2 regions of the Microbacterium sp. B19(2022) genome follow, and region 2 is predicted to be linked to the other one. Evidence: predicted binding sites of a transcription regulator. Region 2 holds the regulator's gene; the other holds the start of a gene.
What was found. The regulator LexA, encoded in region 2, represses DNA repair genes until DNA is damaged. The targets are predictions, from matches to a motif close to TCGAACANNTGTTCGA.
Positions count from the first base shown of each region.

Region 1: a site for LexA is predicted at 12,734-12,749, ahead of recA (recombinase RecA). Genes of this name have one in related genera too.

Region 1 covers NZ_JAAUVO010000004.1:22,153-38,081, reverse strand. The annotation lists gene dapB (4-hydroxy-tetrahydrodipicolinate reductase) at 1-682, shown strand, start outside; gene HCX50_RS04515 (hypothetical protein) at 682-1,116, shown strand; gene HCX50_RS04510 (OsmC family peroxiredoxin) at 1,131-1,556, opposite strand; gene HCX50_RS04505 (DUF4395 domain-containing protein) at 1,642-2,217, opposite strand; gene HCX50_RS04500 (thioredoxin family protein) at 2,241-2,654, opposite strand; gene HCX50_RS04495 (thymidylate synthase) at 2,773-3,582, shown strand; gene HCX50_RS04490 (dihydrofolate reductase) at 3,579-4,055, shown strand; gene HCX50_RS04485 (SDR family NAD(P)-dependent oxidoreductase) at 4,055-4,816, shown strand; gene dapA (4-hydroxy-tetrahydrodipicolinate synthase) at 4,868-5,845, shown strand; gene HCX50_RS04475 (ribonuclease J) at 5,899-7,575, shown strand; gene HCX50_RS04470 (GNAT family N-acetyltransferase) at 7,640-8,134, shown strand; gene HCX50_RS04465 (DNA translocase FtsK) at 8,208-10,919, shown strand; gene pgsA (CDP-diacylglycerol--glycerol-3-phosphate 3-phosphatidyltransferase) at 10,919-11,497, shown strand; gene HCX50_RS04455 (CinA family protein) at 11,494-11,982, shown strand; gene HCX50_RS04450 (helix-turn-helix domain-containing protein) at 12,124-12,432, shown strand; gene HCX50_RS04445 (DUF3046 domain-containing protein) at 12,454-12,678, shown strand; gene recA (recombinase RecA) at 12,946-13,995, shown strand; gene HCX50_RS20265 (regulatory protein RecX) at 14,466-14,849, shown strand; gene miaB (tRNA (N6-isopentenyl adenosine(37)-C2)-methylthiotransferase MiaB) at 14,899-15,929, shown strand, end outside.
Region 2 covers NZ_JAAUVO010000019.1:32,087-48,015, reverse strand. The annotation lists gene HCX50_RS15945 (MFS transporter) at 1-34, opposite strand, end outside; gene HCX50_RS15940 (ArsR/SmtB family transcription factor) at 133-468, opposite strand; gene HCX50_RS15935 (NUDIX hydrolase) at 559-1,119, opposite strand; gene HCX50_RS15930 (MFS transporter) at 1,116-2,375, opposite strand; gene prfB (peptide chain release factor 2) at 2,494-3,603, shown strand; gene HCX50_RS19745 (DUF2510 domain-containing protein) at 3,654-4,610, opposite strand; gene HCX50_RS15915 (DUF2510 domain-containing protein) at 4,645-5,697, opposite strand; gene ftsE (cell division ATP-binding protein FtsE) at 5,882-7,024, shown strand; gene ftsX (permease-like cell division protein FtsX) at 7,021-7,935, shown strand; gene smpB (SsrA-binding protein SmpB) at 7,999-8,475, shown strand; gene HCX50_RS15895 (dipeptidyl-peptidase 5) at 8,486-10,351, opposite strand; gene lexA (transcriptional repressor LexA) at 10,373-11,059, opposite strand; gene HCX50_RS15885 (LysM peptidoglycan-binding domain-containing protein) at 11,350-11,718, shown strand; gene HCX50_RS15880 (histidinol-phosphate transaminase) at 11,785-12,870, shown strand; gene hisB (imidazoleglycerol-phosphate dehydratase HisB) at 12,867-13,484, shown strand; gene hisH (imidazole glycerol phosphate synthase subunit HisH) at 13,481-14,116, shown strand; gene priA (bifunctional 1-(5-phosphoribosyl)-5-((5-phosphoribosylamino)methylideneamino)imidazole-4-carboxamide isomerase/phosphoribosylanthranilate isomerase PriA) at 14,220-14,966, shown strand; gene HCX50_RS15860 (SseB family protein) at 14,950-15,747, shown strand; gene HCX50_RS15855 (hypothetical protein) at 15,772-15,929, shown strand, end outside.

The DNA.
Region 1 (15,929 bases), on a different contig from region 2:
GGTGATCGATGAGCTCGAGGGCTTCGAGGTGAGCCGTGTGCTGACCTCGTCGAGTGATCTCACCGAACTGGACGGAGCCGATCTCGTCGTCGATGCTTCCACGCCCCAGGTCAGCATCGAGGTCGTCCGCGCCGCCGTCGAACGTGGTACCAACGTCCTCGTCGCGACGTCCGGGTGGTCCTCGGAGCGGATCGCCCTCGTGCGTCCACTCGTCGAGGCTGCCGGCACCGGGGCCGTCTTCATCCCGAACTTCTCACTCGGCTCGGTACTCGGGTCGGCACTGGCTGCGGCCGCCGCCCCGTTCTTCGGCTCCGCCGAGATCGTCGAAGCGCACCGTGAGACCAAGATCGATTCGCCGAGCGGCACGGCGGTGCGCACCGCCGAGCTCATCGCGGCCGCCCGTGCGGAGCAAGGCCCGGTCAGCGCTCCGCATGCGGATCAGCGTGCACGCGGTCAGCAGGTCGGCAGCGTGCCGATCCACTCGTTGCGGCGCCCCGGTGTCGTCGCCAAGCAGGAGGTCATTCTGTCGGGCCCCGGCGAGTCGCTGACCTTCACGCATGACACCACCGACTCGGCGCTCGCCTATGCGCCGGGGATCCGGCTCGCCGTCCCGTTCGCGGTTGAGGCGCGCGGTGTGATCGTCGGCCTGGAGAACATGATCGACATCGGCATCCGCTCGTGATGTCGCGGATCGGCGTCGGGCTGATGGCCGCGGCGCTGCTGGTCTATCTCGCGGTCGCCATCTGGCTGGCTGTGATGTTCATCTCGGTCGGCTCGCCGGTGTCGATCGGCATGGGCATCACGCTGCTGGTGCTGGCTCCGATCGGTGCCTGGGCGCTGGTGCGGGAGATGATGTTCGGCTTCGGCGCGGACCGCCTCGGGCGCCTGCTCGACGCGGAGGGCGGGATGCCTCCGGTGGAGACGGAACTGACCCCCAGCGGTCGCATCGCTCGAGCCGACGCTGATCCGCTCATCGCGCGATACACCGCCGAGGCCGATGCCGCCGATGATGACTGGCGTGCACGCTACCGACTGGGTGTCGTGCAGGATGCGGCCGGCCACCGGAAGGATGCCAGGGCCAGCATTCGCGAGGCGATCCGCCTCTCGCGTCGCTGACCCCGCATCATTCCTCAGGCGAGAGTCGCTTCGAGCGTGATCTCGATGCCCGCGAGGGCCTGCGACACCGGGCAGCCGGTCTTGGCGCCGGCCGCGATCTCCTGGAACGCCTCGGGCGTCAGATTCGGGACCGTCGCGTTCACGTTCAGATGGCTGCCCGTGATGCCGACGCCCGGCTTGAAGGTGACCGAGGCCGTCGTGTTGACGCGCTCCGGCGGCGTGCCGTTCTCGGCGAGTGCGTGAGAGAGCGCCATGCTGAAGCACGAGGCGTGGGCCGCCGCGATGAGCTCCTCCGGGGTGGTCGTGGTGTCGCTGCCCTCGCTGCGCGCCTTCCAGTTGATCGGGAAGGTGCCGAGGTTCGACGACGAGAACGCGACCGTGCCCGATCCCTCCATGAGCGATCCGGTCCAGGTGCTGGCGGCTTCGCTGGTGACGGGCATGATTCCTCCGCTTCTCGGGCCCCGCTCGGTGTGCGGGGCACGTTGCGGCCAGCCTACCGAGGGGCCGGGCGGGACGGAACAGGAGTCAGGCAGCGGCTGCGCGACCGATGATGCCGGCCCTCTGCAGCAGGAGGTAGAGCTGGCAGCCGAGGCAGAAAGCGAAGGCGGCGTTCAGGAACGCGGCGATGAACGCGGCAGCGGTGGCGATCGGCAGCGCCCACGGTACGCCGAGGAGATGCAGCACAAGACCGATGCCGACGACGAACAGCCCCACTCCCTGGGAGAAGCGAGGCGGGCGCGGGTCCTCGAGTTCGGTCGGCGCCGAGAGTCGCGGGCGCACCAGCGTGCGGAAGACGACGCTCCACGGCGTGGTCCGGGGCGAGACGACACCCCACAGGAACAGAAGGGCGATCACGACCGTGAGCAGGAAGCCCGGGTCGAGCGCGCGCTGGGCGGGCGTCGACGAGGAGATCACAAAACCACCGGGCACGAAGGCGGAGTCCGTGAGCGGCTGATAGGCGAACCAGCCGAATGAGCCCGCACTGGCGGGTTCCGTCGATATCCCGATCAGTGCCAGGAACGTCGCGACGAACAGGAGCATCGCGGTGATCGAGGCGGCGAAGCGCGGACCACGGGGATCGATGCCTGCGGGTGTGCTCATGGGTGTGCTCCGGTCTTGGCGCCTCAGACGGCGGCGACGGCTTCTTTGAGGGCGTGCGGGTGCGGCACGCCATGGAATCGTGCGCGGACCGCGCCGGAATCGTCGACCAGGAAGGTTGTCGGCGTCTGCAACACCTTGTATCGCGCGGAGAGATCGGGACGATGCGTCAGGTCCACCTCGACGTGCGCGAGCCCATCGTGACCGGATGCGTAGTCGCGGAGCAGGCGACGGACCTGCGGGCACCGCGCGCACATCTCGGTGCTGAACTGCACCAGGGTGGCGCGCGAGCCGAGTTCCGCCGAGGCGACATCCGCGGGATCGAATCGGAGCGTCCCGCCGTCGCGTCGCCGCCCGTCTCGACGTCGCAGGACGATGCCGACGATCGTCGCGAGCGCGAGAAGCGCCGCTGCGAATCCGAGGGCGAGGGCGGGCGACATGTGTCGAGGCTACGTGCTCCACAGAGGTACCGAGGCCGATGTTTCCGAGCGTGACGAACCCCGATCCCGCCGCGGTGGATCCGCCCGTGACCGGGGGCGGGAAGGTATCGTGGCTGTCATGAGTGCAGCCGTCCCGACGCCCTATGAAGACCTGCTCCGCGATGTGCTGGAGACCGGGACGCACAAGTCGGATCGGACGGGGACGGGGACCACGAGTGTTTTCGGCCGACAGATCCGCTTCGACCTGGCGAAGGGGTTCCCGCTCATCACCACGAAGCGCGTGCACTTCAAGTCCATCGCCTACGAGCTGCTCTGGTTCCTGCAGGGCGACTCCAACGTCGGCTGGCTGCGGGAGCACGGCGTCACGATCTGGGACGAGTGGGCGGACGAGTCGGGCGACCTGGGACCGGTCTACGGTGTGCAGTGGCGGTCATGGCCGACGCCCGACGGCGGCAGCATCGACCAGCTCTCCGAGGTGATCGAGCAGATCCGTCGTTCCCCCGATTCGCGCAGGCTCATCGTGTCGGCGTGGAACCCGGCCGACATCCCCGACATGGCGCTCGCTCCCTGCCACGCGCTCTTCCAGTTCTACGTCGCCGACGGCAGACTCTCGTGCCAGCTGTATCAGCGCAGCGCGGATATGTTCCTCGGGGTGCCGTTCAACATCGCCTCCTACGCCCTGCTCACGATGATGATCGCGCAGCAGGTTGGCCTCGAGCCCGGTGACTTCGTCTGGACGGGCGGTGACTGCCACGTCTACGACAACCATGTCGAGCAGGTGCGCGAGCAGCTGAGCCGTGAGCCGTTCGAGTATCCGACGCTCCGTTTCGCCCGCAAGCCCGAGTCGATCCTCGACTACCGGTACGAGGACTTCGTCGTGGAGGACTACCAGCATCACGCGCCGATCCGCGCGGCGGTGGCGGTATGACCTGGGTCGGGCTCATCTGGGCCGAAGCCCACGGCGGCGTGATCGGTGCCGCGGGGGGCATGCCCTGGCACGTGCCCGAAGACCTCGCGCATTTCAAGGACGTCACTCTCGGGGCCCCGGTGGTCATGGGGCGCAAGACCTGGGACTCGCTTCCGGAGCGCTTCCGTCCGCTCGCCGGCCGCGACAACATCGTGGTGACCCGTCAGCAGGACTGGTCGGAGGAGGGTGCCCGCCGCGCCGCCACCGTCGCCGAAGCCGTCCGCGGCCTGGACCGGGTGTGGATCATCGGCGGCGCGGAGATCTTCCGCCAGGTGATCGGGGATGCCGACCGGCTCGAAGTCACCGAGCTCGACCTCGATGTCGACGGTGACGCCTACGCGCCGGCCAAGACCGGGTGGCGACTCGTCGACGAGGGGGAGTGGCAGACCTCGCGCACCGGTATCCGCTACCGCTTCCTCGGATACGAGCGCTGATGCCCACCGCTCTGATCACCGGCGCAAGCGCCGGACTGGGGGCAGAGTTCGCCCGCCAGCTTGCCCGCCGCCGCGCCGATCTCGTCCTCGTCGCACGTTCCGAGGCCGCGCTGGAGCAGCTGGCGACCGAGCTGCGCAGCGAGTACGGGGTAGCAGTCGAGGTGCTCCCCGCCGATCTGGCAGACGCTGCGGGGGTCGAGAGCGTCGCTGAACGGCTGCGCGACACCGCGGACCCGGTCGACCTGCTCGTGAACAACGCCGGATTCGGGTTGCCGCTCCGCTTCGCCGACAACGACATCGATGATGAGGTACGGCATCTCCGGGTGCATGTCGAGGCGTCGATGCGTCTCATGCACGCCGCTCTGCAGTCCATGCGCGGACGAGGCGGGCGCATCATCAACGTGGCCTCCGTCGCCGGCTTCATCTCCCGCTCGACCTATTCGGCGTGCAAGTCGTGGCTGATCGGCTTCAGTCGGTGGGCGAACGCGGAGTATGCGCGCGACGGAGTCAGCGTCACCGCCCTCTGCCCCGGATTCACGCACACCTCGTTCCACGAGCGGATGGGACTCGCCGTGGGCGAGGAGGGCGTGCCCGCCTTCATGTGGTTGGACGCCCGCGACGTGGTCCGTGCGGGGCTACGCGATGCGGCCCGGGGCAGGTCCGTGTCCATCCCGTCGCTGCGATACAAGGCGATCGTGGCTTTGACGCGTGTGCTGCCGAGTTCGCTGACGTCGGGCGTCGCTCGTCGCGGCCGTGTCTGACGAGCGTCACCGCGTCCGCATGACCTCGACGCGAACCGATACGCTGGGTCTATGACGCACTCGGGCAACCCTTTCGGACAGGTTCTCGTCGCGCTCGTCACTCCGATGACAGCCGACGGTGAAGTCGATTGGCCCGCCGTCGAGAAGCACATCGATGACGTGATCACCGCGGGAGCGGACGGCATCGTCGTGACGGGAACGACCGGCGAGACCTCGACCCTGACGGACCCCGAGAAGCTCAAGCTCGTCGAGGTCGGCAAGTCCGTATCGGCAGGCCGCGCCAAGATCATCACCGGCGGTGGCTCCAACGAGACCGCGCACGCCATCGAGCTCTACAAGGCCAGCGAGAAGGCCGGCGCCGACGGCATCATGATCGTCACGCCGTACTACAACAAGCCGACGCAGGCCGGCATCCTCACGCACTTCCGCCTGGTCGCCGACGCGACCGACCTTCCGGTGATCCTCTACGACATCCCGGGGCGCACCGGTGTGCCGATCAAGTACGAGACGATCCTGCGCCTCGCGAAGCACCCGAACATCCTCGCGGTGAAGGACGCCAAGGGCGACTTCTCCGAGGTGAGCCGCGTGCTCAACCAGACCGATCTGATGTACTTCTCCGGCGACGACGCCAATGTGCTGCCGCACCTCGCGATCGGGGCCACCGGCCTCATCGGCGTGACGGCGAACGTTGCTGCAGCGCCGTATCGTACGATCATCGACGCGGTGAACGCGGGCGACCTGGCCACGGCGACAGCCGCGCACAAGCGGCTCGAGCCGCTCGTGCGCGCTGTCATGACGCACGTCCCAGGAACGGTCGCCGCCAAGTACATCCTGCACGGGCTCGGCCGCATCTCGAGCCCGCGCGTCCGTCTGCCCCTGGTCGGTCCCGAGGAATGGGAGGCCGCGCTCATCGAGGATGAGCTCGACCTCGTCAAGAACGTTCCCGGAGCCGACTTCTCGAACTTCCGACCCGACCGCAACGCGGCTGCGGGTGGTGCCCTGCCGAAGGTGCACGGCACGACGCGCTGAGCCGCGTCCCCACGAACGAACGGACGCGTGGAGTGTCCGACTGAGGAGACAGCATGTCCATTCCCCTGGTAGAACCGGCCGCTCTCGCTGAAGGGACGCTGCGGGTCATCCCGATCGGCGGTCTCGGCGAGATCGGTCGCAACATGACCGCGTTCGAGTACGACGGCAAGATCCTGATCGTCGACTGCGGCGTGCTCTTCCCCGAGGAACACCAGCCGGGCGTCGATCTGATCCTGCCCGACTTCGAGCCGATCCGTGATCGCCTCGACGACATCGTCGGCGTCGTGCTCACTCACGGCCACGAGGACCACATCGGTGCCGTTCCGTATCTGCTGCGCCTGAAGAGCGACATCCCGCTGATCGGTTCGGGGCTCACGCTCGCGCTCGTCGAAGCAAAGCTCAAGGAGCACCGCATCAAGGCTTTCACTCTCACCGTGAAGGAGGGCGAGCAGGAAAGAGTCGGACCCTTCGATCTCGAGTTCGTCGCGGTCAACCACTCGATCCCCGACGCTCTGGCCGTCGCCATCCGGACACCGGCCGGCATGGTGCTCGCCACGGGTGACTTCAAGATGGACCAGCTGCCGCTGGACGGCCGCATCACCGACCTGCGCGCGTTCGCCCGCCTCGGCGAGGAGGGCGTCGACCTGTTCCTCGTGGACTCGACGAATGCCGACGTCCCCGGCTTCACTCCCACCGAGCGTTCCATCGGTCCGGTTCTCGACCAGGTCATCGCCAAGGCACCGCGCCGCGTGATCGTCGCGAGCTTCTCCAGCCACGTCCACCGTGTGCAGCAGGTCATCGACGCCGCGTACTCCAACGGTCGCCGCGTCGCATTCCTCGGCCGCAGCATGGTGCGGAACATGACCATCGCCGAGCAGCTCGGTTATCTGAAGGTGCCCGACGGGGTCCTCATCGACTTCAAGAAGGCGCGCGATCTCCCGGACGAGAAGATCGTCTACATGTCGACCGGTTCCCAGGGTGAGCCGATGGCGGTGCTCAGTCGCATGGCGAACATGGACCACGCGATCGAGATCAGCGAGGGCGACACCGTCATCCTCGCCTCCAGCCTCATCCCGGGCAACGAGAACGCGGTCTACCGCGTGATCGACGGCTTGACCAAGCTCGGCGCCAACGTCGTGCACAAGGCCAACGCGAAGGTGCATGTCTCCGGACATGCCGCCGCCGGAGAGTTGATCTACTGCTACAACATCCTGAAGCCGAAGAACGTCCTTCCGGTGCACGGCGAGTACCGACACCTCATCGCGAACGCCAAGCTCGCGCAGGAGACCGGCGTCCCTGAGGCGAACACGATCATCGCCTCCAACGGCACCGTGATTGATCTCAAGGACGGCGTGGCGAGCGTCGTAGGCCAGCTGGATCTCGGGTTCGTCTACGTCGACGGCTCCTCGGTCGGAGCGATCACCGATGCCGACCTCAAGGATCGACGCATCCTCGCCGAGGAGGGATTCATCTCTGTGATCGTCGTCGTGGATGCCGCGACCGGCCGCATCATCTCCGGTCCCGAAATCCACGCGCGTGGTGTCGCCGAAGATGACTCCGTGTTCGATGACGTCGCGCCGAAGATCGTCGCGGCGCTCAAGGAGGCGGCGGGCAACGGCGTGCGCGACACCCACTCGCTGTCGCAGGTCGTGCGACGCACGATCGGGCGCTGGGTGAACCAGCGGCTGCGTCGTCGTCCGATGATCGTCCCGCTCGTCATCGAAGCGTGACGGCCGCCCGGTATTCACGGTTGGCCGTCATCCCGGCGTAACACCCCGGTTCTATGCTCACGTCATGGACAGGGGCATTGCCCTTCGCAGGGCGGCGCAGACGGATGCGATGTTCCTCGGCGACATGCTCGTCGAGGCCGCCAACTGGCGCGCCGGGGGAGTGCGCCCGAGACACGAGGTGCTGACGTCGGCGGATCATCGACGCTATCTCGCGGGATGGAAGCGGATGTCCGACGACGGTCTTGTCGCCACCAGCGACGATGACATCCCGGTCGGCGCTGCCTGGTATCGGGTCCTGCCGCAGAACGCCCCGGGACTCGGCTTCATCGGAGCCGCTGTCCCCGAGCTGATCATCGGCGTGCACCCGCTCTGGCGGGCTCGGGGGGTGGGACGATCTCTGTTGCGCGGCATAGTGCAGCTCGCCGGCGCAGAGGGGCATGCACGGATCAGCCTGAGCGTCGAGCGTGACAACTTCGCCCGCAATCTGTATCGCGCCGAGGGATTCGCCATTGTCGGGGAGGGTGAGACCCGAGACACGATGGCGCGTCGCACCAGGTAGCCGCCTCCGCGAGGATCGACGGAAAGCCGCGTCATTACGCGGAGATGTCGGCTGTTGGACGTAACGTGAGAGCATGGCCAGGAGTACCACGAAGACAGAGCGCGCGTCGACCAGCGCACCGTCGCGCCCCAAGCGGCAGACGGCTCCCAAGGCCCAGCCCGCACCGAAGAAGTACATCGACGAGGCAGACAAGCCTCCGGTGGCAGTCCGGGCCTGGATCGGACTCGCCCACGGCGTCGGCGGGCTCTTCCGTGCCTTCGGGCCTGAGGCGCTGGAGAAGGACGACCGCCGCGACGGCTTCCCGTTCCTCCTCGTGCTGCTCGCGGCTCTCGGCGCCGTGAACGAGTGGGTCTTCATCGGCAACGAAGTGGCCGAGAACATCAGTGCCTACTCCGTGGGGCTGCTCGTCGGCAGAGTGGCGTTCATCATGCCCCTGCTTCTGCTGGTGCTGGCCGGTTGGCTGTTCCGCCACCCCGCGTCGGTTCACGACAACGGACGCATCGGCTTCGGTTTCGGCCTGTTCGTGATCTCCCTGGCAGGTTTCTGCCATGTCGCCGGAGGACAGCCACAGCCCCAGCCGAACATCACGGCGTTGAACACGGGGGGCGGGTTGCTCGGGTGGTTGGTGGGGCAGCCGCTGACTTACCTCACGAATATCCCTGCCTACATCGTGCTCGCGTTGCTGACCGCACTCAGCATCCTGATCCTCACCAAGACACCGCCGAACCGCATCGGTCGGCGCCTCGGCGATCTCTACGCCTGGATGTTCGACGCCGAGCGTCCGGAAAAGCCCGCCAAAGACGCCGCCGCAATCGATGAGGCCGACAAGGTCGACGACCCCGACGTGCTGCCCTGGTGGCGACGCAACAAGACGGGTCGGGAAGAAGACCCTGACGAGGGCACTCTCGGCTCCGACGACATCACGGCGCTGCTTACGACCTCCGACCCGACTCCGGCCTACGACCAGGCGGTCGTCGTCGAGAATCCCTATGACGCCGCCACCGAGGTGCTGTCCGAGGTTCGCTCGGTCGCGGATTCGCTCGCCGAGCAGCAGACCACGGCGCTCCTCGACGATTCCTCCGACACGGGCGAAGCACCGGAGCTTCCCGGCCTCGACGGCTTCGGTACAGACGGTCCGGGCGACCGGGGTCCGCAGGCTCCCGTGACGCCGTACATCCTGCCTTCTCCCGGCCTCCTCGTCGAAGGGCCGCCGCCGGTTCTTCGCTCCGAGGCCACCGACAAGGTGATCGAGCAGATCACCAGCGTGCTGACGCAGTTCAAGGTCGACGCGAAGGTCACCGGCTTCTCGCGCGGGCCGACCGTCACGCAGTACGAGGTCGAGGTCGGTCACGGCGTCAAGGTCGAGAAGATCCTGCAGCTGAGCAACAACTTCGCCTACGCCGTGGCCTCGAACGATGTCCGCATCCTCTCGCCGATCCCCGGCAAGAGCGCGATCGGCATCGAGATCCCGAACGCCGACAAGGAGATGGTCGCGCTCGGCGACGTCCTCCGGTCGCCGGCCGCGCAGAAGAGCACACACCCGATGACCATCGGCGTCGGCAAAGACGTCGGTGGCAACATCGTCATCGCGAACCTCGCGAAGATGCCGCACCTCCTGGTGGCCGGTTCCACCGGTTCCGGTAAGTCGAGCTTCGTGAACTCCATGATCACGAGCCTGCTGATGCGCGCTCGCCCCGCTGACGTGCGCATGGTCCTGATCGACCCGAAACGCGTCGAGCTCACCAGCTACGCCGGCGTCCCGCACCTCATCACGCCCATCATCACGAACCCGAAGAAGGCGGCCGAGGCGCTGCAGTGGGTCGTGAAGGAGATGGACATGCGGTACGACGACCTCGCGTCGTTCGGCTTCCGTCACATCGACGACTTCAACCGTGCCGTGCGCGCCGGCGAGGTCGAGCTGCCTGTGGGCAGCGAACGTGTTCTCAAGCCGTACCCTTACCTCCTGGTCGTGGTCGATGAGCTCGCTGACCTCATGATGGTCGCCCCTCGCGACGTGGAGGACTCGATCGTCCGCATCACGCAGCTCGCTCGTGCCTCGGGTATCCACCTGGTGCTCGCGACGCAGCGCCCCAGCGTCGACGTGGTCACCGGTCTCATCAAGGCCAACGTCCCTTCGCGACTCGCGTTCGCCGTCACCAGCGTCACCGATAGCCGCGTCATCCTCGACAGCCCCGGTGCAGACAAGCTGATCGGGCAGGGCGACGCGCTGTTCTCCCCGATGGGATCGTCGAAGCCGTTCCGTCTGCAGGGTGCGTGGGTCGACGAGAAGGAGATCGACGCCGTCGTCAAGCACGTCACCCGTCAGGCACGTCCGGACTACCGTCCCGACGTCCAGGAGGCGATGGAGCCGACGAAGAAGAAGGAAGTCGACGAAGACATCGGCGACGACCTCGAGCTGCTGCTCGCTGCCGCCGAGCTCATCGTCTCGTCCCAGTTCGGTTCGACGTCGATGCTCCAGCGAAAGCTGCGTGTCGGCTTCGCCAAGGCGGGTCGCCTCATGGACCTTCTGGAATCGCGCGAGATCGTCGGGCCCTCCGAGGGTTCCAAGGCCCGAGATGTGCTGGCCACGGCCGAGCAGCTCCCGCAGGTGATGGCGAAGCTGCGGGGGGACGACGCTCCCGCGTCCTCCCCGTCTCCGGCTACTCCTCCGGTTCCGCCGATGCCGCAGACGCATGATCCGATCGCCGCTCAGTACGAAGGACTCCCCGAGGTGGAGGCCGAGGGTGGCGACGAAGACGCCTGGGGCCTGACGGGGCGCGACTGATGGCTATTCCTCGGCAGCTGCCCAACGCCATTACGGTCGCGCGTATCCCGCTGGCGGTCATCTTCTTCGTGCTGCTGCTCCTGGGTGGCACCTACGGTCTCCCCGAGCCCGGCCTCCGCTGGGCGGCCGCCATCATCTTCATCGTCGGAATCTCCACCGACTGGGTCGACGGATACCTCGCACGCAAGTACGACATCGTCAGTGACTTCGGCAAACTCTGGGACCCGATCGCCGACAAGATGCTCACCGGAGCGGGCTTCATCGGCCTCGCGATCCTCGGGGAGGTCAGCTGGTGGATCGTCGCGGTCATCCTCGTCCGCGAGTGGGGGATCACGATCCACCGCCTCATGGTCGCGAGCGAGCATGTCGTCGCTGCTGCTTGGATGGGCAAGATCAAGACGGCTTTCCAGGGCGTCGCGCTCGGCTGGGCGCTGCTTCCCCTGAACGTCCTCATCGGGCTCGAAGCCTGGACGATCATCACGTTCATCCTGATGCTCATCGTGCTCGTCCTCACGGTGGCGAGCGGCATCGACTACATCGTCGCGCAGGTACGCGGGGCGCGCCAGAAGCGGGCATGAGCGACGCGGGCGCCGCCGCACTGCTGTCGGCTCTAAATCAGCGCGGCTGGTCTCTGGGCGTCGCGGAGTCCCTCACGGGCGGCGCGTTGTGTGCCGAGATCGTATCCGTTCCGGGCGCTTCCGCGGTCCTGCTCGGCGGCGTCGTGGCGTATGCGACCCCGGTCAAGACGACGGTGCTCGGAGTGGACGCCGAGCTCCTCGCCGCCGAGGGGCCGGTTCATCCGCAGGTCGCCCTGCAGATGGCTGACGGTGTGCGCCGCGTGGTGAGCGTGAACGGCGTCGCGGCGGATGTCGGTGTGTCGACGACCGGGATCGCGGGGCCGGATTCCCCCGACGGCCAGCCGGTGGGAACGGTGCACATCGGGATCGTGACGCCAGACGGCTCCTCGGCGAAGGCGCTGCACCTGCAGGGTGACCGTGATTCGATCCGTGCGCAGACGGTGAACGCGGCTCTTCAGGTGTTGCTTGAGTTCGTCCTGGAATAGTGGCGGTCCGATGTCGGTTATTACCGATGTGCTCACATTCAAACCACAGAGTGCAGGGGTAGATTTCGAGCAGGCCAGGAGTACTAGACTGGCTGTCTCATCGGGGGAAACCTCGAACGATCACACGGGGAGGAGGTTCCGATGATTCTTGTACGACAGGAAATCGGCGATGTGCTGAGGGACTTCCGCCTGCAGAAGGGGCGCACGCTCCGGCAGGTCGCAAGCAAGGCGTCGGTGGCGCTCGGCTATCTCAGTGAGGTCGAGCGGGGGCAGAAGGAGGCGTCGAGCGAGATCCTCGCATCCGTCGCCGATGCTCTCGACGTCCCCATCTCGACGATCATGCGTGAGGTCGGGGACCGCATCTCTGTTCTCGAGGGCATTCAGGTCTTCCCGGATGTCGTTCCGGACGACCTCGTGGCGTCGATCGAACCCCAGCTCTCGCTGCACTGAGCGTCGGCGTGCGGGTGAGCGATGCGTCGTAGCGAGTTCCTTCGCGCGGTCGACACCGAATTCCAGGCGCGGGCCTCTTCGTTGGTGAACGACCTCGGGCTTTCGGCCCTGCGCGGCCGTACGGCGCTCGAGGCTCTGGACGACGGAACTCCGCCGCGGGAGATCTGGCTTGCGTTGTGCGCAGAGATGGATGTTCCGGAGAACCGACGACACGGCGTCGGACGGCAGGAGCCGCGGGGGCGTTGAGTCCCAGGGGATGTCCGCAGGTTACGGCACACAATGTGCAGTGGGCGGCGTGTCGTCGAAGGTCTGTTCGAACCGGGCGTAGTCTTCTGCACAAGTGGTTCAGGCAATCTGTTCTCCACGGTATGTGAGCTCTCCGCGTCGATGTCGGTGGCCTCTCCTACGGTGGAAACAAGCCGAAGAGCCATTACGCCTTGTCGGAGAGTTCCTCCCAGCCGGGAGAGCCGCGACAGCCTACAGGCGGCACCACGCGCGCAGAAGGAGCAGACCATGCCATCACCCGCCGACCGCGAGAAGTCCCTCGAGACCGCACTCGCCCAGATCGACCGTCAGTTCGGAAAGGGCTCGGTCATGCGGCTGGGCAGCGATGAGCGCGCCCCCGTGGCCGTCATCCCCACCGGCTCCATCGCCCTTGACGTCGCCCTCGGCGTCGGAGGTCTCCCGCGTGGCCGTATCGTCGAAATCTACGGACCTGAGTCCTCGGGTAAGACGACGCTGACACTGCATGCGATCGCGAATGCCCAGCGTGGCGGAGGCATCGCAGCCTTCATCGATGCCGAGCACGCGCTCGACCCCGACTACGCGGCGAAGCTCGGCGTCGATATCGACGCGCTTCTCGTCTCCCAGCCCGACACCGGTGAGCAGGCGCTCGAGATCGCCGACATGCTCGTGCGCTCGGGTGCCATCGACCTCATCGTCATCGACTCCGTCGCGGCGCTCGTGCCTCGTGCCGAGATCGAGGGCGAGATGGGTGACTCGCACGTGGGTCTGCAGGCGCGACTCATGTCGCAGGCGCTGCGCAAGCTCACCGGTGGTCTGAGCCAGACAAACACCACCATGATCTTCATCAACCAGCTGCGCGAGAAGATCGGTGTCTTCTTCGGCTCGCCCGAGACCACCGCCGGCGGTAAGGCGCTGAAGTTCTACGCCTCTGTCCGCATGGACATCCGCCGTATCGAGACGCTGAAGGACGGCACCGACGCGGTGGGAAACCGCACCAGGGTCAAGGTCGTGAAGAACAAGATGGCCCCGCCCTTCAAGCAGGCGGAGTTCGACATCCTTTACGGTGTCGGCATCTCTCGCGAGGGCAGCCTGATCGACTTCGGTGTCGAACATGCCATCGTCAAGAAGTCGGGCTCGTGGTACACCTACGATGGCGACCAGCTGGGTCAGGGCAAGGAGAACGCACGGACGTTCCTGCTCAACAACCCCGATGTCGCGCTGGCGATCGAGACGCAGATCAAGCAGAAGCTCGGCATCGGCGGACCGGCGGCCGTGCCTGCTGCGGCAGACGAGCTCGCTGAGCGTCGTCCGGCCTGATGAATGACACACGTGGGGGCGGTCCGGATCGGATCGCCCCCATCATTCCCCTTTTCGGTCGCGCCGCGAAGGATGTCGACCCGGTTTCGATCAGTCCGGGAACGGACGACGACATCTCCGGCGACCGGTCGGATCGCTCCGACGGTGCAGATCTGTGGCGGCCCACGTGGGGTGCGGGTGCATCGCCCGCCGAAAGTGCAGCGGAGTCCGGGAGCCCGAGTGACCGTCATCCCGCCCGTGGGGCGTCAGCCAGATCCGGTTCGCCGGCATCGAGATCCGCCCCCCGGCTTCATGCGCTCGGGGCACCGCCCGCATCGCAGGGCGATACTGAGGATCCGAGTGTGCCGGACGAAGCTCGGAGTGCGGCCGAGGAGTCGCTCGTAAGAAAACTGCGGACGCGATCTCTCTCCATCTCCGAAGCACGTCAGGCTCTGCGAGGGCACGGGCTCGGGAACGGCGTGATAGATGAAGTGATCGAAGACTTCTGTCGTCGTGCCTACCTCGACGATGCTGCACTCGCCAGCGCTCTGGTGACGTCCGGTGTCGAACGGAAGGGGCAGGGGAGAGTCGCCCTCGCTCGTGCGCTGGCTCAACGAGGCATTCCTCGAGACGTGGTCGACGCTGCACTCGACGAACTGCCGGATGACGACGATGAGCGCGCCCTCGAATTCGCCCGCACCAAGGCGCGTTCCTTGAGCCGACTCGACAATGACACCGCGCTCCGGCGTCTGGTGGGGCAGCTCTCTCGACGCGGCTACAACGGGTCCGTCGCGATGAAGGCGGCCAAGCAGGCACTGCGGGAGACTGGCCCGAGTGCGTCGAGCTCGGGGGTTCGATTCGTCGATTCGGACTGAGCAAGCGACGCAGCAACCGCATCCGCACGGCTCGTAGAATGGGTTGATCATGACTATTCCGCGAAGCGAACCGACGATCATCAGCGCCTCGTCCGCAGCCGTCGACGAAGACGGACGCCAGCGATCGTACGAGGTTCGTACTTTCGGGTGCCAGATGAACGTGCACGACTCCGAACGGCTCTCCGGATCGCTGGAAAGCGCCGGCTACGTCCGTGCACTCGACGGCGCCGAGGCCGACGTGGTGATCATCAACACCTGCGCGGTGCGCGACAACGCCGCCGGAAAGCTCTACGGCACCCTCGGGCATCTCGCCTCCGTCAAGCGTCGTAAAGAAGGTATGCAGATCGCGGTCGGCGGCTGCCTGGCCCAGATGGACAAGCAGGCGGTTCTCGACAAGGCGCCCTGGGTGGACGTCGTGTTCGGCACGCACAACATGGGGTCGCTGCCCGGGCTGCTGGAGCGTGCACGCCACAACGGCGATGCGGAGCTGGAGATCCTCGAGTCGCTCGAGGTGTTCCCGTCGACGCTTCCGACGAAGCGTGACTCGGCGCACAGCGGATGGGTGTCGATCTCGGTCGGCTGCAACAACACGTGCACGTTCTGCATCGTCCCGAGTCTGCGTGGCAAGGAGAAGGATCGGCGTCCCGGCGACATCCTCAACGAGATCCGCCTCCTCGTCGAAGACGGCGCCATCGAGGTCACTCTCCTCGGCCAGAACGTGAATTCATACGGCGTCGAGTTCGGCGACCGACAGGCGTTCGGAAAGCTGCTGCGCGCCGCCGGCGAAATCGAGGGACTGGAGCGCATCCGCTTCACGAGTCCGCACCCTGCCGCGTTCACCGATGACGTGATCGACGCCATGGCCGAGACCCCGAGCGTGATGCCGCAGTTGCACATGCCGCTGCAGTCCGGCAGCGATCGCATCCTCAAAGCGATGCGGCGGTCGTACCGCAGTGAGCGTTTCCTCGGGATCCTCGATCGTGTCCGTGCGCGAATCCCGAACGCCTCGATCACGACCGACATCATCGTCGGTTTCCCGGGCGAAACGGACGAGGACTTCGAAGACACGATGCGCGTCGT
Region 2 (15,929 bases):
TGGTGATAATGCTGAAGACGCCAAGCGCGAGCATGGCGCTGGCCAGAAAACCGTGTCTCATAAATCTCCATATTTAGATAATTAGATACGTCGCGCCGGAGGTTTCCTGCTCCTTGGTGACTGGGGATGAGGTTAGAGGGACCGACCGATGCGGTCGGCGATGGTGCGGATCGCATCCTCATCGCGCCGGTAGTAGGTCCAGCGCCCCTCGCGGTACGAGGTCAGGAGGCCGGCGGACTGAAGAGATTTCAAGTACGTCGAGGCCACAGACTGCGAGATTTTGGTCGCCTTCTGAATGTCTTGAACGCAGACACCATCCTCGATGCTCAGACCCAAGCCTCGATACTGCTTGTCGTCGAAGTGGGCGTGGGGCTCCCGGAGGAGATCGAGGATGAGGCGTCGCGTGTCGTTGGCAAGAGCTCGGTACACGACCCCCAATGAGACTTCTCCCGCATGTGTGCCATTCACATATCGAGAATAACAGATATGTGTCGCGAATCGCGCCGGTCGATGGCCACCAGCTGCACGTCGCGGCGCTGGAGCGACAGGATCTTCGGTTCACCGCGGATCGCGCAGCTGTGCGAGCAGCCCTTCGAGTCGGGGTGCGAGCTGCGGCGGCACTGCGGCAGGCAGGGCGTCGACCGGCCACCAACGCACGTCTTCCGACTCGTCACTCACAGTGAGCGCTGCATCGCGATCGACCACGACGGCGATCCCGATGTCCAGGTGCGAGGCGCAGGCGCCGAAGCGGGAGGACAGTCCATGGTGGTCGAGGTCATATGCGAGGGGAGCGGCCGGCGACTCCGTCACGATGCCCGTCTCCTCGTGCAGCTCCCGTAGCGCTGCGCTCACGACCGAGTCATCGCCGTCCTCGACGTGACCACCCGGCTGCACCCAGAACTGTCCCTTGCGATGGAAGACGAGCAGCGTGTGCTCGAGCGAAGCGTCGAACACCACGCACGACGCGGTGAGGTGATCCCGGCCTGCCTCGCGACGTACCGGCCCACCGTCGGCGCCGAAGAATGAGGCGAAGTCGGCCTGCGCGGCGCGGTCTCGTTCCGAGCGGGGCATGAAGGTCGAGACCAGGCGGTGCGCGTCTGCCTCCAGAGCCGGGATCATTCTTGTTCCCCCTCAGACGAGTCGTCGCCGGACGCCGGTCGCTCCCGCGGAACGAACATCGGGATCCAGCGCAGGAACCCGGCCGCGCCGACGAGACCGACCACGCCCATGGCGGCTGCGGCGAACGGGAGTGCCGCGACGGCCGTGATGGCCGAGACGAGCAGGGGAGCGATCGCTCCGCCCGCGTCGGTGAGCGTCCGCCAGGATCCGAGGAATGCAGCGGGTTCCCGCGTCGGGGCGACATCTGCGCCCAGCGTCAGCAGGATGCCGCTGGAGAGTCCGTTGCCGACGCCCAGCACCGCCGCGAACATCCCGAACCACAGCACCGCCGCATCGAGGTCGTGCGTGAACGACAGGGCGAGGAAGCCGGCGCCCATCAGCACCATCGCGGGCATGGCCGCCCACAGCCGCCCGAAGCGGTCCATCACCTGACCGCTCGCGTAGAACAGCGCGAAGTCGATCGCCCCGGAGACGCCGACCACGAGGGCGATCGTCGAAGCCTCCAGGCCCAGCGAGAGGCCCCACAGGGGGAGCACGACCTGCCGTGCCGATCGCACGGCGGAGAGTGAGGCGGCGGCCAGTCCGAGTCGTCCGAGCACCGCGCGCTGGCGCCACATGGTCTGGAAGATCCCCGCGCGTTCGACGGTCGGGATGGATCCGCTCACGGCCTCGCCGGAGTCCTCCAGATAGCGCTCGTGACGGGTCGGCGGGACAGGAGGGATCATCTTCTCCGGATCGGGACCGAACAGGACCAGGACGACCATGACCACGAGGCAACCGAGGAAGAACCAGATCGCGGCGCTCTCGCTGCCGAAGAGCTGCAGAAGCCCGGCAGCGACGAACGGGCCGATGAAGATGCCGAGCCGGAAGCTGCCGCCCAGCAGCGAGAGGGAGCGCGCACGGAAGGCGACCGGTACGCGGGTGGTCATGAAGGCATGACGGGCGAGGCCGAAGGCCGCCGCGCAGATGCCGAGCAGGAAGACCGACGCCGCCAGCACGCCGAGCGATGGCGCGAACACCATCCCGACCCCCGCGATGATCGCGATCACACCGGCGATCACCATCGTGTACCGCTCGCCGATCCTGCCCACCGCCCATCCCGCAGGAAGGTTGCCGCACAGCTGGCCGATCACGAGCGCCGACGCCACGAGCGCGGCGAACGCCACGTCGGCACCCATGGATGCCGCCAACACCGGGATGAGCGGGATCACGGCGCCCTCGCCGAGCGCGAACAGGACCGTCGGCAGGTACACCATGGGCCCGAACTGTCGAAGGACCGCTGACGCACTGCTCACGACTTCACGGTACTCCGGCTGATCAGCGGCCGAAGACGACGTCCCCGCGCAGGCAGGCGGCACGTTAGGCTGAGGTGTCATGCTCGAACTAGATCTCTCCGCCGAAATCCAGGCGCTCAGGCACACCTTCGGCGACATCAGCGAGGTCGTCGATGTCTCCCGTCTCCGCGACGACATCGCGCGTCTCAGCGAGGAGGCCGGCGCACCCGACCTCTGGGACGACACCGAGAACGCGCAGAAGGTGACCAGCGCACTCAGCCACCGTCAGTCCGAGCTCGCCCGCATCACCGGCATCGCGCAGCGTCTCGACGACCTCGAGGTGCTCATCGGCCTCGCGAACGAGATGGGGGACGAGGAGTCCGCGCAGGAGGCCCGTACCGAACTCGCCTCGCTCACCGACCTGATCAACCAGCTCGAGGTGCAGACGCTGCTCGACGGCGAGTACGACGAGAGGAGCGCGATCATCACGATCCGCTCCGGCGCGGGCGGCGACGACGCCACAGACTTCGCAGAGATGCTGATGCGCATGTACCTGCGCTGGGCCGAGCGGCACAAGTACCCGGTCAAGGTCATGGACACCTCCTACGCGGAGGGCGCGGGCATCAAGTCGGCGACGTTCGAGATCGACGCGCCCTACGCGTTCGGCACCATCTCGGTCGAGGCCGGCACGCACCGTCTGGCCCGTATCAGCCCGTTCGGATCCGCCGACAAGCGCCAGACGTCGTTCGCCGCGGTCGAGGTCATCCCGCTGATGGAGGAGGCGACCGAGGTCGACATCCCCGAGAACGACATCCGCGTCGATGTGTTCCGCTCTTCCGGCCCCGGCGGTCAGTCGGTCAACACGACCGACTCCGCTGTGCGCCTGACGCACCTTCCGACCGGCATCGTCGTGTCGATGCAGAACGAGAAGTCGCAGATCCAGAACCGTGCCGCCGCCATGCGCGTGCTGCAGACCCGCCTCCTGCTGCTGCAGAAGGAACAGGAAGCAGCGAAGAAGAAGGAGCTCGCGGGCAACATCACCGCGAGCTGGGGCGACCAGATGCGCTCGTACTTCCTCTACGGCCAGCAGCTGGTGAAAGATCTGCGCACCGGCCAGGAGTCGGGCAACCCTGCCGCCGTGTTCGACGGAGACCTGGATGATTTCATCTCCGCAGGCATCCGCTGGCGCAAGCGCAAGATCGAAGACTGAATCCATGAAGAAGGCCCCGGAGCACTCCGGGGCCTTCTTCCTGTGGATCGTCAGTACCTCGCGCCCTCGAGGCTGCCGGTCACGTCTTCATAGCTGAAGAGGATGCACTGGACCGTGCGGTCGTCCGCGCGAGCCCAGGATGTCTCCGTCGGCTGATAGTTGTAGAAATCCAGCACCGAATCTTCGTAGGCGACCCCGACGTACGCGTCGAAATGAGACGCGCAGCCGTCCCATGCCGCTTCCTCGAGAGCGTCGTCGCCGGGGAAGTCCTCGCCGTCGAGCTCGAAGATGAAGTACACCTCATCCGTGTGCGGCTGATCGCACGGGACGACGGGCAGCTCGTAGATCTGCCCCGTGTCCCCGTAGTCGACGAAAGGCAGGCAGTCGCCGACCTCGAGCTCGGCGAAGGGCACCATCTCGGCGCCCTCGATCGACGAAGGGTCCGTGAGCCCCTCAGCGCTCGCGGCGTCGTCGGCCGGGACCGAGACGGTCGCGACCAGCAGCAGCGACACGGCGAGCGCCAGGAGCGCTCCGATCGCCGCCACCGACAGACCCGTGATCCCCGGCCACTTGCGGCCACGCAGGAACAGGGAGACGAGCGACAGCACGAATCCGACGCCGAGAAGCGCCCAGCCGACGATCGAGATCACCGGGATGCAGGCGCACACGACGCCGAGGACCACCACGGCGAGACCGATGACTCCGAGCACGGAGACGCCGGGTGCGGGCGGCTGCGGTGCCGGCGCACCCCACGCCCCGCCGGGTGCTCCGACGGAATCGGGCGCGATCGCCCGTGCGGTCGATGCCCCCGACGATGGCAGTGCGTACGGCGGAGCGAACGGCGCGATGTCCGGAGAGCGCAGCTCGGATGCGACCGGCTCGACCGAAACTCGTTCGGGGGCCGCCGGCGCACCGTCAGTGGTCCGTACGTGCGCGGTCCACTGCGTGCCATCCCACCACCGCAGGCTGCCGGATCCGTCGTCGTACCAGCCGGCAGGCGTCGTCATCGGATGGTCCCGCTCGTCAGAGGGCTCAGAGGGCTCAGGGGACGAAGCACGCCGAGACCGCCTCGGTGTCGCCCAGTACCTCGGCGAAACCGTACGCGGCGTCGACATCCGTCAGCGTGCCGTCGCTCTCCGCGATCGCGCGCAGCGTCGAGTTGTCGAGGTCGGACTCGACGAGCAGATCCGAGAGGCAGGTGATCTGCGGCTCGGTGTAGCCCTCCGTGCCCTCGGACGCCAGGATCGCGGTCAGGCCGACCGCCACCTCGGCCGAGGTCGGGCGCGTGGCGTCGTCGGCACCGTCCGTGCCGTCGGTCTCGCTCGGCTCGGTGGCCTCGATCGACGGAGAGGAGCTGGGCAGAGAGTCCATCTCGTCGCTCACGCCCTGTGCGATCGCGAAGAGGTAGACGAACGACATCACGACGCCGATGATCGTTCCCACGACCGCCAGGATGAGACCCGCGATGCCCGGCCACTTCTTGCCCTTGAGGAAGAGCGAGATGAGGGAGACGATGAACGCCGCGGCGAGAAGGACGAACCCGACGACGCCGACCACCGGGATGAACACCAGGATCGTTCCGACGACGGCGAGTCCGAGGCCGACCAGCCCCAGGACCGAGAGCTTCTTGGGCGCTTCCGGCCCGGTCTGCGCATATGGCGCGGCCGCCGGATAGCCGGACGGTGCGCCTGCACCGGGGTAGGCCGGTGCAGCGCCCGGGTAGCTCGCCGCGAACTGGTCCGGCGCCGGCTGCTCGGATGCGGCGACCGGAGGAACCGGCGTGGCCGCTGCGGAGTAGGCGGCGACATCGTCGCCGAGCGGTGTGGTCGCCGCGGTCGGAGCCCCGGCGGAGGTGCGGATCACCGTGTCATCCGCCGACGGTGCCTCAGACGCGTCTGCAGAAGGCGCCTCATCGACGACGGGAACCTCGGTCGCCGGCGTCTCGATGCCGGTCGAACCCTCGGCGACATCCGGTGCCTCTGCATCGGCTGCGGCGGTCGCGTCCGGGGCGAAGTGCTCGGTCCACTGCTCACCGTCCCACCACCGCTGGCGTCCGCTGCCGTCGTCGTACCAACCTGCAGGTGTCGTGCTCATGGGTCCCCCTCGAAGACGATTCGGCCGCTCCATGGTGCGACCGCACCCTTATGTATAGCAGTGGCCGGTGACTTCGCAGGGTGTTCGGCATGGGGAGCAATCCCCATGCTCTCCCGATGCGGACGCGCCGGTGCGGGGTGTCGCTCGCGGTCAGCGGGAGGGGCGCGCTTAGGCTCGAACCGTCATGATTCGGTTCGAGAACGTCACGAAACGCTACCGCGGGACGTCGAAGCCCGCCCTCTCCGGTGTCGACTTCGAAGTGCAACGCGGGGAGTTCGTCTTCCTCGTCGGCGCCTCCGGCTCCGGCAAGTCCTCCTGTCTTCGTCTGATCCTGCGCGAAGACGTGCCGACCGCGGGCCGCGTCGCCGTGCTCGGACGGGACCTCCGCGCGCTCGCCAACCGCAAGGTGCCTTACTTCCGGCGCCACATCGGTTCGGTGTTCCAGGACTTCCGCCTCCTGCCGTCGAAGACGGTCTATCAGAACGTCGCCTTCACCCTGCAGGTGACCGGCTCCTCGCGCGGATTCATCCAGCAGGCGGTGCCCGAGGCGCTCGCGCTCGTGGGGCTCGACGGCAAGCAGAAGCGCATGCCGCACGAACTCTCCGGTGGCGAGCAGCAGCGCGTCGCGATCGCGCGCGCCCTCGTCAACCGTCCGCAGGTGCTCCTCGCCGACGAGCCCACCGGCAACCTCGACCCGGCGACCTCCGTCGACATCATGCAGCTGCTCGCGCGCATCAATGCCGGAGGCACGACCGTGCTGATGGCCACGCACGAGGCCGGCTTCGTCGACCAGATGCAGCGCCGGGTGATCGAGCTGAGTGATGGCGAGATGGTGCGAGACGAGGTGCACGGTGGATACGGCGACACCTCCAACATCCCGCGGCTCGTTCCCGAGAAGGTGCGCGGTGCGGCCGCAGCAGCGGCGTTGACGGCAGTGCAGGAGGTCCAGCGCCAGACGGCCGACCTCTCCTCGGTCCGCGCTGCTCTCGCCGAAGAACTCAGCTCGCAGCGGAAGGCCGCCGCGGGGGAGGGCGTCTCGGATGCTCCGGCAGGAGCCCCGCAGACGGTCGAACCCCCGCTCACGGTCGAAACCCCGGCGCCGAGCGCCGTCCCGGCGACCGGCGCCGGCGCTGCTGTCGTGGAGCCGCCCGCTGTGGTGGAACCACCGGCTGTCGTCGAGCCGCCGACCGCGGAGGAGCCGCCGGCGGTCATCCGCCCCCGCACCCACCCGATCACCCTCCCGACCGTCGATGTCGCGGAGCTCGGAGTCGCAGATCGTCTCGGGCTCTCCGACGAAGACGATGAGGAAGTGGGCCCGACCTCATGAGAATCGGACTCATCCTGACCGAGGCCCTGGGCGGTCTCCGGCGGAACATCTCGATGGTCATCTCGGTGATCCTCGTCACCTTCGTCTCCCTCACCTTCGTCGGCGCGGCGATCCTGATGCAATCGCAGATCGGCGTCATGCGGGGTTACTGGGCCGAGCGTGCCCAGGTCGCCGTGTACATGTGCTCCGCGGTCTCGGAATCAGACACCTGCATCGATGGGGCCGCGAGTGAGGAGCAGGTCGCCGCGGTACGCGCACAGCTCGAAGGCGACGCACTGGCACCGCTCATCAGCTCGCTGACCTTCGACACCAAGGAAGACACGTACGCCAAGCTCGTCGAGCAGCTCGGCGAGGACCAGGCGAGTGTGCTCACGCCCGACCAGGCGTTCGAGGTCTTCTTCGTGACGATGAAGGACCCAGGGCAGTCGCAGGTGCTCGCCGAGGCATTCAGCGGCCAGGCCGGAGTGGAGCAGGTCAAAGACCAGCTCCAATACCTCGAACCGCTGTTCTCCGCCTTGACCGTCGCGACGTACATCGCCGTCGGCATCGCGGTTCTCATGCTGATAGCGGCGACCCTGCTGATCGGGACGACGATCCGATTGTCGGCGTATGCACGGCGCAAGGAGATCGGCATCATGCGCCTGGTCGGCGCATCGAACCGCTTCATCCAGACGCCGTTCGTGCTCGAAGGCGTGTTCGCGGCGTTCCTCGGGTCGGCGCTGGCCAGCGCCGCGGTCGTGGCCGGCATGCACTTCGGTGTGAACGGCTACCTGCGAGGCCGCGTCCCGTTCATCACGACATGGGTGACGATGCAGGACGCGATGCTCGTGGTCCCGGTGCTGATCGGCATCGGTATCCTGCTGGCCGCGCTCTCTGCCGGCTTCGCGATCAGGCGCTGGCTCCGTACCTGATAGCCTGAAAGGCTGCTCGGTCGGAACGAACGATCGAGCTCATCACGGCAACAGGAGAGCATCATGCCCAGGGAACGCGGAGAGAAGGTCGTCGCGACCAATCGTCGCGCACGTCACGACTACACGATCGAGAAGTCGTACGAGGCGGGGATGGTGCTCACCGGCACCGAGGTCAAGTCACTGCGTCAGGGGCGCGCCAACCTCAGCGACGGCTACGCGTTCGTCAAGGGCAATGAGGTCTTCCTCGACTCGGTGCACATCCCGGAGTACTCCCAGGGGCACTGGACCAATCACTCTGCGAAGCGCATCCGCAAGCTGCTGCTGCATCGCGAGGAGATCGCGAAGATCGCGCATGCCGTCTCGGCGGGCGGATACACCCTGATCCCGCTGAAGCTGTACTTCTCCGACGGTCGCGCCAAGGTCGAGATCGCCCTGGCCAAGGGAAAGCGCGAGTACGACAAGCGGCAGACTCTGCGCGAACGTCAGGACACCCGCGAGGCGGATCGTGCCATGCGGCTGCGCAATCGCGTGGGCGAGTAGCGACCGGTCGTCACAGCGTCGGCTCGAACCCGAACACGCGGCCGAGGAAGGTCAGTTCGCGTTCGAGCGCGTCGATGATCGTGTCGGCACTGCGGAAGCCGTGTCCCTCCGCGGGGTACAGCGCGTACTCGTGGTCGACGCCCCGGGCGGCCAGTGCGTCGCTGATCGCCTCGGACTGCGACGGCGGGACCACACGGTCTTCTCCGCCCTGCAGCAGCAGCACGGGGACTCCGATGCGATCCGCATGGGTGAGTGGTGACCGCTCGACGTACACGTGCTCGTACTCCGGGAGGGGCCCCACGAGACCGTCGATGTACGACGCCTCGAAGTCGTGTGTCTCGGCCACCAGCATCCGCAGATCGGCCACGCCGTATCGGCTGATCCCCGCGGCGAAGGTCCCACCGCGCACCAGTGCGGACAGCACCGTCCACCCGCCTGCGGATCCACCGCGGATGGCGATGCGGGACGGATCGGCAAGCCCGGCATCCGCGAGGCCCTGCGCGGCGGCGATCACGTCGTCGACGTCGACGACCCCCCACTGGCCGTCGAGACGCTCGCGGTAGGCGCGACCGTAGCCGGTGGAGCCGCCGTAGTTGACGTCGAGCACGCCGATTCCCCTGCTGGTGTAGAAGGCATTGGCTGCCGATGCCGCACCGGTGACGTGCGCGGTCGGGCCGCCGTGCACCAGCACCACATACGGCGGGAGCTCGTCGGCGGGTGCCGTCGCGTCGGGATTCGCCGGAGGGTAGGCGAAGGCATGCACGATGCCGTGCCGACCGTCGACCTCGATCGGCAGGGCGCGCGGCATCCAACCGGTATCCACGGGCTCGCCTCCTCGCACCGCGACGGTCTCGCCGGAGTCGACATCGACGCACCACAGTCCGGCGGTCACTCCCGAACCGTTGCCCGAGAGCAGCACGCGAGACCCGTCCACATCGTCGATGCTCACATGGCCGTCGGCCGGGATATCGATCGGGCGTGCGGCACCGTCCGGTGAGATCAGGACGACCTCGTCGCGCCCGTTCGTGCGGGTCGCGACGATGCGTCCGTCGGCGAGCGGCCGATACCAGCGGTTGCCGAGCACCCAGAGTCCGTAGCCGGTGTCGGCGTCGGCCGGGGCGAGCGCGCGCGGGGCGCCGACCGGCGAGGCGCCGTCGAGCTCGAGGCGGTAGAGCCCCCAGCGGTCGTCCGGATCATCGGCGAACACCAGCTCCGAGTCGCTGAGCCACTCGGGCTGCAATGCCGCCCGAGTAGGGATCTCGTGCACGTCGCCGCCGTCGCTCCTCGCGATCTGCAGGTGGGCGGCCTCCCACGGCATCCGTCCGCGGTGCCAGGCGACCCAGGCGACGCGGCTGCCATCCGGCGAGAGTGCGGGGTGGGCGAAGAAGCCGTCGCCCTCGGCGATCACGCGAACTCCGGACGCGTCTTCCGCGGCGGAGCCGTCGATCGGGATCTCGACGATCGCGCGGGTATGCGGTGCGGTCGACAGATCTTCGCGCACGGCGAGCAGACGGCGCCCCTGCACGCGCAGACCGCCGTGCGCGGGACCCGCCGGTGTCAGCGGAACGGGCTCGGTCCCCGGAGCCAGCCGATGCACGCGCTGATCGCCCGCATCGACGAAGTACAGGATGCCCGTGGAATCGGCGGTCCATGCCCCGCCGCCGTACTCGTGTACGCGGGAGCGAGCGCTCCAGGGCGCTGGGAGGATCTCGGCGCCCGAGGAGCTTCGCACCGTGACCCGCCCCTTCTCGGCGGGCACGGACTCGCCCCACCAGATCTCGGCACCGACGAAGAGCGCCCCGTCGATTCTCGGGGAGGCTGCCGCGACGGATGCTGCGGAGAACGGAGAGGGCCAGGAACCGTGAGGCGACGACATGCATCGAGCCTATGGCTGACGTCAGACGGCGCGCAGCACCGCCACGACCTTGCCGAGCACCACGGACTCATCGCCGAGGATGGGCTCGAAAGAGGAGTTTCGGGGGAGGAGCCACGTGTGGCCGTCGCGACGGCGGAGCACCTTGACCGTGGCCTCACCGTCGAGCATCGCGGCCACGATCTCGCCGTTCTCCGCGTTGTTCTGCGAGCGGACGACGACCCAGTCGCCGTCGCAGATCGCCGCGTCGATCATCGACTCGCCTGAGACCTTCAGCATGAAGAGGTCGCCCTTGCCGACCAGCTGACGGGGGAGAGGGAAGATCTCCTCCACCTGCTGATCGGCGGTGATCGGCACGCCGGCGGCGATGCGACCGACCAGGGGCACGAGCGCCGCGTCGCCGACCGGAGTCGCCACGTCGGCCGGATTCTCGCCGCCTGTGCCGGGGAGGTCGATCAGGACCTCCATGGCACGAGTCTTGCCCGGATCGCGTCGCAGGTAGCCGCTCAGCTCGAGCTGGCCGAGCTGGTGGGTCACGCTCGACAGGGACTTCAGGCCGACGGCGTCTCCGATCTCGCGCATGCTCGGCGGGTAGCCGTGATGGGCGATGGAGTTCTGGATGACCTCGAGGATCGCCATCTGCTTGGGGCTCAGGCTCTTGCGGCGGCGCGTCCGCGGTGCCTCCGACTCGGGGGCCGAGTTCTCGCTCATGGTGCTCCTTAAGTGCGGTGTTCCGACGTCGCTCTTCGAATGTCGGAGGCCCGTGGTGTGGTGTTCTCATCGAAACCGTATCCGAGAAACGGCCCGATCTGGAAGATCTGTTCGAGCGTGTCGGCAGAATCGTGCATCCGGTTTCGAAGACAACTTGACAGATGTTCGAACTCGAAGATATCTTCGGTACGTAGCTTCGCATTCACGGCTCCCGGCCGAGACGGGAATGCGAACGCTACGCCAACTTCCCCGGCAGCCTCACCGCTCCGGGACAGGCTAAGGAGCACCACATGAGCAGCATCGGCTTCAGCACCGCAGCAGTCATTCCGGCGTCGACCCGTCCTTCGACGCGACTCCGGCTGACGACGCGTGGCCGCGCCGTGCTGCTGGCGGTCGCGTCGGTGCCGCTCGCGATCGGCATCGCGTTCGCCGCGCTCAGCGGTGGTAGTGCGATCGCCTCGGGAGCAGACACAGCAGCTGTCAGTGTCGAGACCGTGACCGTCATGCCCGGCGACACTCTCTGGTCGATCGCCACCGGCGTCGCCCCCGGTGCCGACCCGCGTGACGTCATCGGCGAGATCAGTCGGATGAACCTGCTGCGTGGCGGAGAGTTGCAGATCGGCCAGACGCTCGCGATCCCGGCCCAGTACGTGGACTGAGCCCGTCGCGGCGAGGCTGCGGCAACTTTGCGTCATCGACGCGGGGGTCCGCTTAACATGGGAAGGGTGACCTTCTCCCTCAACGATCTCCCGCTACGTGACGATCTTCGCGGACTGACGCCGTACGGTGCTCCGCAGGCGCCGCTCCCGATCGCTCTCAACGTGAACGAGAACACGCATCCCATCCCGGACGCGGTGGCGAGTGACATTCTCGACGACATCGCGCTCGCGATCCGCGATGTGAACCGTTATCCCGACCGGGAGTTCACCACTCTTCGCGAGTCGTTCGCGGAGTACCTGGGGCACGGCCTCTCCCCGGAGCAGATCTGGGCGGGCAACGGCTCGAACGAGGTGCTCCAGCACATCCTGCAGGCCTTCGGGGGGCCCGGACGCACGGCATTCGGATTCGCGCCGACCTACTCCATGTACCCACTGATCGCGCAGGGCACCGGTGCACGCTGGATCCCCGGGACGAGGCAACCCGACTACACGATCACACCGGAGGAAGCGACGGAGCAGGTGCGCGCGGCCGACCCCGACGTCATCATCCTGTGCACGCCGAACAACCCCACCGGCACCCCGCTCGGCCTGGACGTCGTCGAGGCCGTCTACGAAGCGGCGCGAGGCATCGTGATCGTCGACGAGGCCTACCAGGAGTTCGCACCGCGCGACGCGGCTTCCGCGCTGACACTGCTCGAGGGGCGTCCGCGCCTGGCGGTCTCCCGCACGATGAGCAAGGCCTTCGCCTTCGCCGGTGCGCGGGTCGGATATCTTGCCGCCGACCCGACGTTCATCGATGCGCTGCGTCTGGTACGCCTGCCCTATCACCTGAGCACACTCACGCAGGCTGCGGCCGTCGCCGCTCTGCGCAATTCTGATGTGATGCTCGGCATGGTCGAGGAGATCGTCGAACAGCGCGATCGCATCACCGCGACCCTCGAGGCTCTCGGCTATGCGCCGCACGAATCCTGGTCGAACTTCGTCCTCTTCGGTGGCGTCGCCGATCCGCATGCGACCTGGCAGCAGCTCTACGATCGCGGTGTGCTGGTGCGCGACGTCGGAATCCCCGGTCACCTCAGGGTCAGCGCGGGTACCGAGGCCGAGACCACCGCGTTCCTCGATGCTCTGGCCTCGATAGGATCGGCATCATGAGCACCCCGTCACCGACCCCGCGCACCGCGAGCCGCGTACGCAGCACGTCGGAGTCCACCGTCGAACTCGAGCTGAACCTCGACGGCACCGGAGCGAGCCGCATCGACACCTCGGTCCCGTTCTTCGACCACATGCTCACCGCCTTCGCGAAGCACTCGCTGACCGACCTGACCGTGCGCGCTTCGGGCGACACCGACATCGACGCGCACCACACCGTCGAAGACGTGTCCATCGTGCTCGGACAGGCGATCCTCGAGGCGCTGGGTGACAAGTCCGGCATCTCCCGTTACGGCGACGCGCTCGTGCCGCTCGACGAGGCGCTCGCGCAGGCGGTCGTCGACATCTCTGGACGTCCGTACCTCGTGCACACCGGCGAGCCCGCCGGTTTCGAGCACCACCTCATCGGCGGGCACTTCACCGGTTCGCTGGTGCGGCACTCGTTCGAGGCGATCACCTTCAACGCCGCGCTGACGGTCCACGTCCGCGTGCTCGGCGGCCGCGACCCGCACCACATCGCCGAGGCGGAGTACAAGGCGTTCGCCCGCGCGTTCCGCGAGGCCAAAGCACTCGACCCACTCGTCGACGGCATCCCGTCCACCAAGGGCGCACTGTGAGCCAGAGTCCCCGAGTCGCCGTCTTCGACTACGAGTCGGGAAACGTCCATTCGGCCGTCAAGGCATTGGCTGCGGCCGGAGCGGATGCCGTGCTGACCCGCGACCGCAAGGTCGCGCTCGAGGCCGACGGTCTCCTGGTTCCCGGTGTCGGCGCGTTCCAGGCGGTCCGTGACGCGCTCCACGCGCACGGCGGCGATGAGATCATCGACCGTCGTCTGGCCGGCGGACGACCGGTGCTCGGCATCTGCGTCGGCATGCAGGTGCTCTTCGAGCATGGCGTCGAGCGGGGCCACGACACCGCGGGCCTCGGCGAGTGGCCCGGCGCGGTCACCGAACTCAACGCACCCGTGCTGCCGCACATGGGCTGGAACACCGTCGAGCCCGGTGCCGACAGCGTGCTCTTCCGGGGCCTGGAGCACGAGCGCTTCTACTTCGTGCACTCCTACGCGGCCCAGTCCTGGGAGCTCGACGTGATCCCGCCGTTCCCCGAACCCGTGCTGACCTGGACGACCTACGGCGATCCCTTCCTCGCCGCCGTCGAGAACGGTCCGCTCTCGGCGACTCAGTTCCACCCCGAGAAGTCGGGTGAAGCGGGCATCCAGCTGCTGCGCAACTGGGTCGGGAGCCTCTGACGCCCACGGCGGACGTCATCCGTTTTGTCACCCGCCGTCCGGCGGACTACCCTCGGTTCTCGTGCCCGTTCCGGGCTGCAGACCTTCCCTAGCCAAGGACCCCATGAACGACTTCGCGCAGTCTCCCTCGCTCACGCTCCTTCCCGCGGTCGATGTCGCCGGGGGCAAGGCCGTCCGCCTCACCCAGGGCGAGGCCGGAACCGAGACGAGCTACGGCGACCCGCTCGACGCCGCAGGGGAGTGGGCCGCACAGGGTGCGAAGTGGATCCACCTCGTCGACCTCGACGCCGCGTTCGGTCGCGGGAGCAACGCGCCGATCCTGCGCAAGGTCATCAAGCAGTTCAAGGGCGTCAACATCGAGCTCTCCGGTGGCATCCGTGACGACGCGACCCTCGAGGCCGCCCTCGAGAGCGGCGCCACTCGGATCAACCTCGGCACGGCCGCACTGGAGAACCCCGAGTGGGCCGCCGACGTGATCGGTCGATACGGCGAGGCGATCGCTGTGGGCCTCGACGTGCGCGGCACCACGCTCGCCGCACGCGGATGGACGAAGGAGGGCGGCGACCTCTGGGAGGTCCTGGACCGCCTGGAAGACGCCGGCTGCAGCCGCTACGTCGTCACCGACGTGACGAAGGACGGCACGCTCCGCGGCCCGAACCTCGAACTCCTTCGCGAGGTGACCTCGCGCACGCCGAAGCCGGTCGTCGCCTCCGGGGGCATCTCCAACCTCGACGACATCGCCGCGCTTCGTGAGCTCGTGCCGCTGGGTGTCGAGGGTGCGATCGTCGGCAAGGCCCTGTACGCCGGTGCATTCACGCTGGCTGAGGCACTGGATGTCGCAGGAGACTGACGCGCACGCCTGCGGGCCGGAGCCGCACAACCACGGCGACTCGGCCGGAGTCCCCTGGGAGGGGCGCAGCTTCGAGTCGAATCCGCACGCCGGGGACGACGGTTCGGCCGACCCCGCGCTGCTGGCCGCACTCCTGCGTTTCCGCGCGGGTGAGGGCAGTCAGGTCGAGGTCGTCGACGCCTTCCGCTCCGCTCGCGTGCTGGTCCCCCTGATCGCCGAGAAGGGCGAAGAGGGCATCGCCCCGAACGGTCTCGCCGTCGACAAGACGCAGGAGCTGTCGATCGTCACGGTCGCGGCGCCCGACGGACGGCGGGTGCAGCCGGTGTTCTCCTCGGTCGAGGCGATGCAGAAGTGGGATCCCGCGGCGCGCCCGATCCCCGTGGAGGCGCTCCGTGCCGCGCTGGCGGCGTCGGCCGACGACACCGACCTGATCGTGCTCGATCCGACCTCCGACACGGAATTCGTCATCCGGCGACCGGCGGTGTGGGCCATCGCTCAGGAGCATGCCTGGGAGCCGAGCTTCCTCTCCACCGAGGTCTACACCGCGCTCCAGGAGAGCGTGGCGCACGAACTGGCCGTGATCGACGTGGCGGTGGCGTCCGGTGACCCCGACGCGCGTCTGCGTGGCCCCGAGCTGATCGTCGTCCTGGAACTGGTCGACGGCCTGGAACGCGAGGTGCTCGATGCCGTGCTCTCGCGTCTGGCTCAGCGCTGGGCGTCGGACGACCGCATCGCTGTGCTCGCGGACTCCCTCACGGTCAAGCTCCGCCGCAGCATCTGATCACGCTTCGCTACGATCGGGGGCATGTCCCGACGTCTCCTGCGCACCATCGCGGTCGTCGCTCTTCTCGGCGGCGCTGTCACGGGCGGCTCAGGCTGTGCCCTGGCCTGCCCAGCCATCGGCTGGTTCAACGGGGCAACCCTCGATGCGAGTGCAGTCCCGGGCGCAGCGGGAGTCCAGTT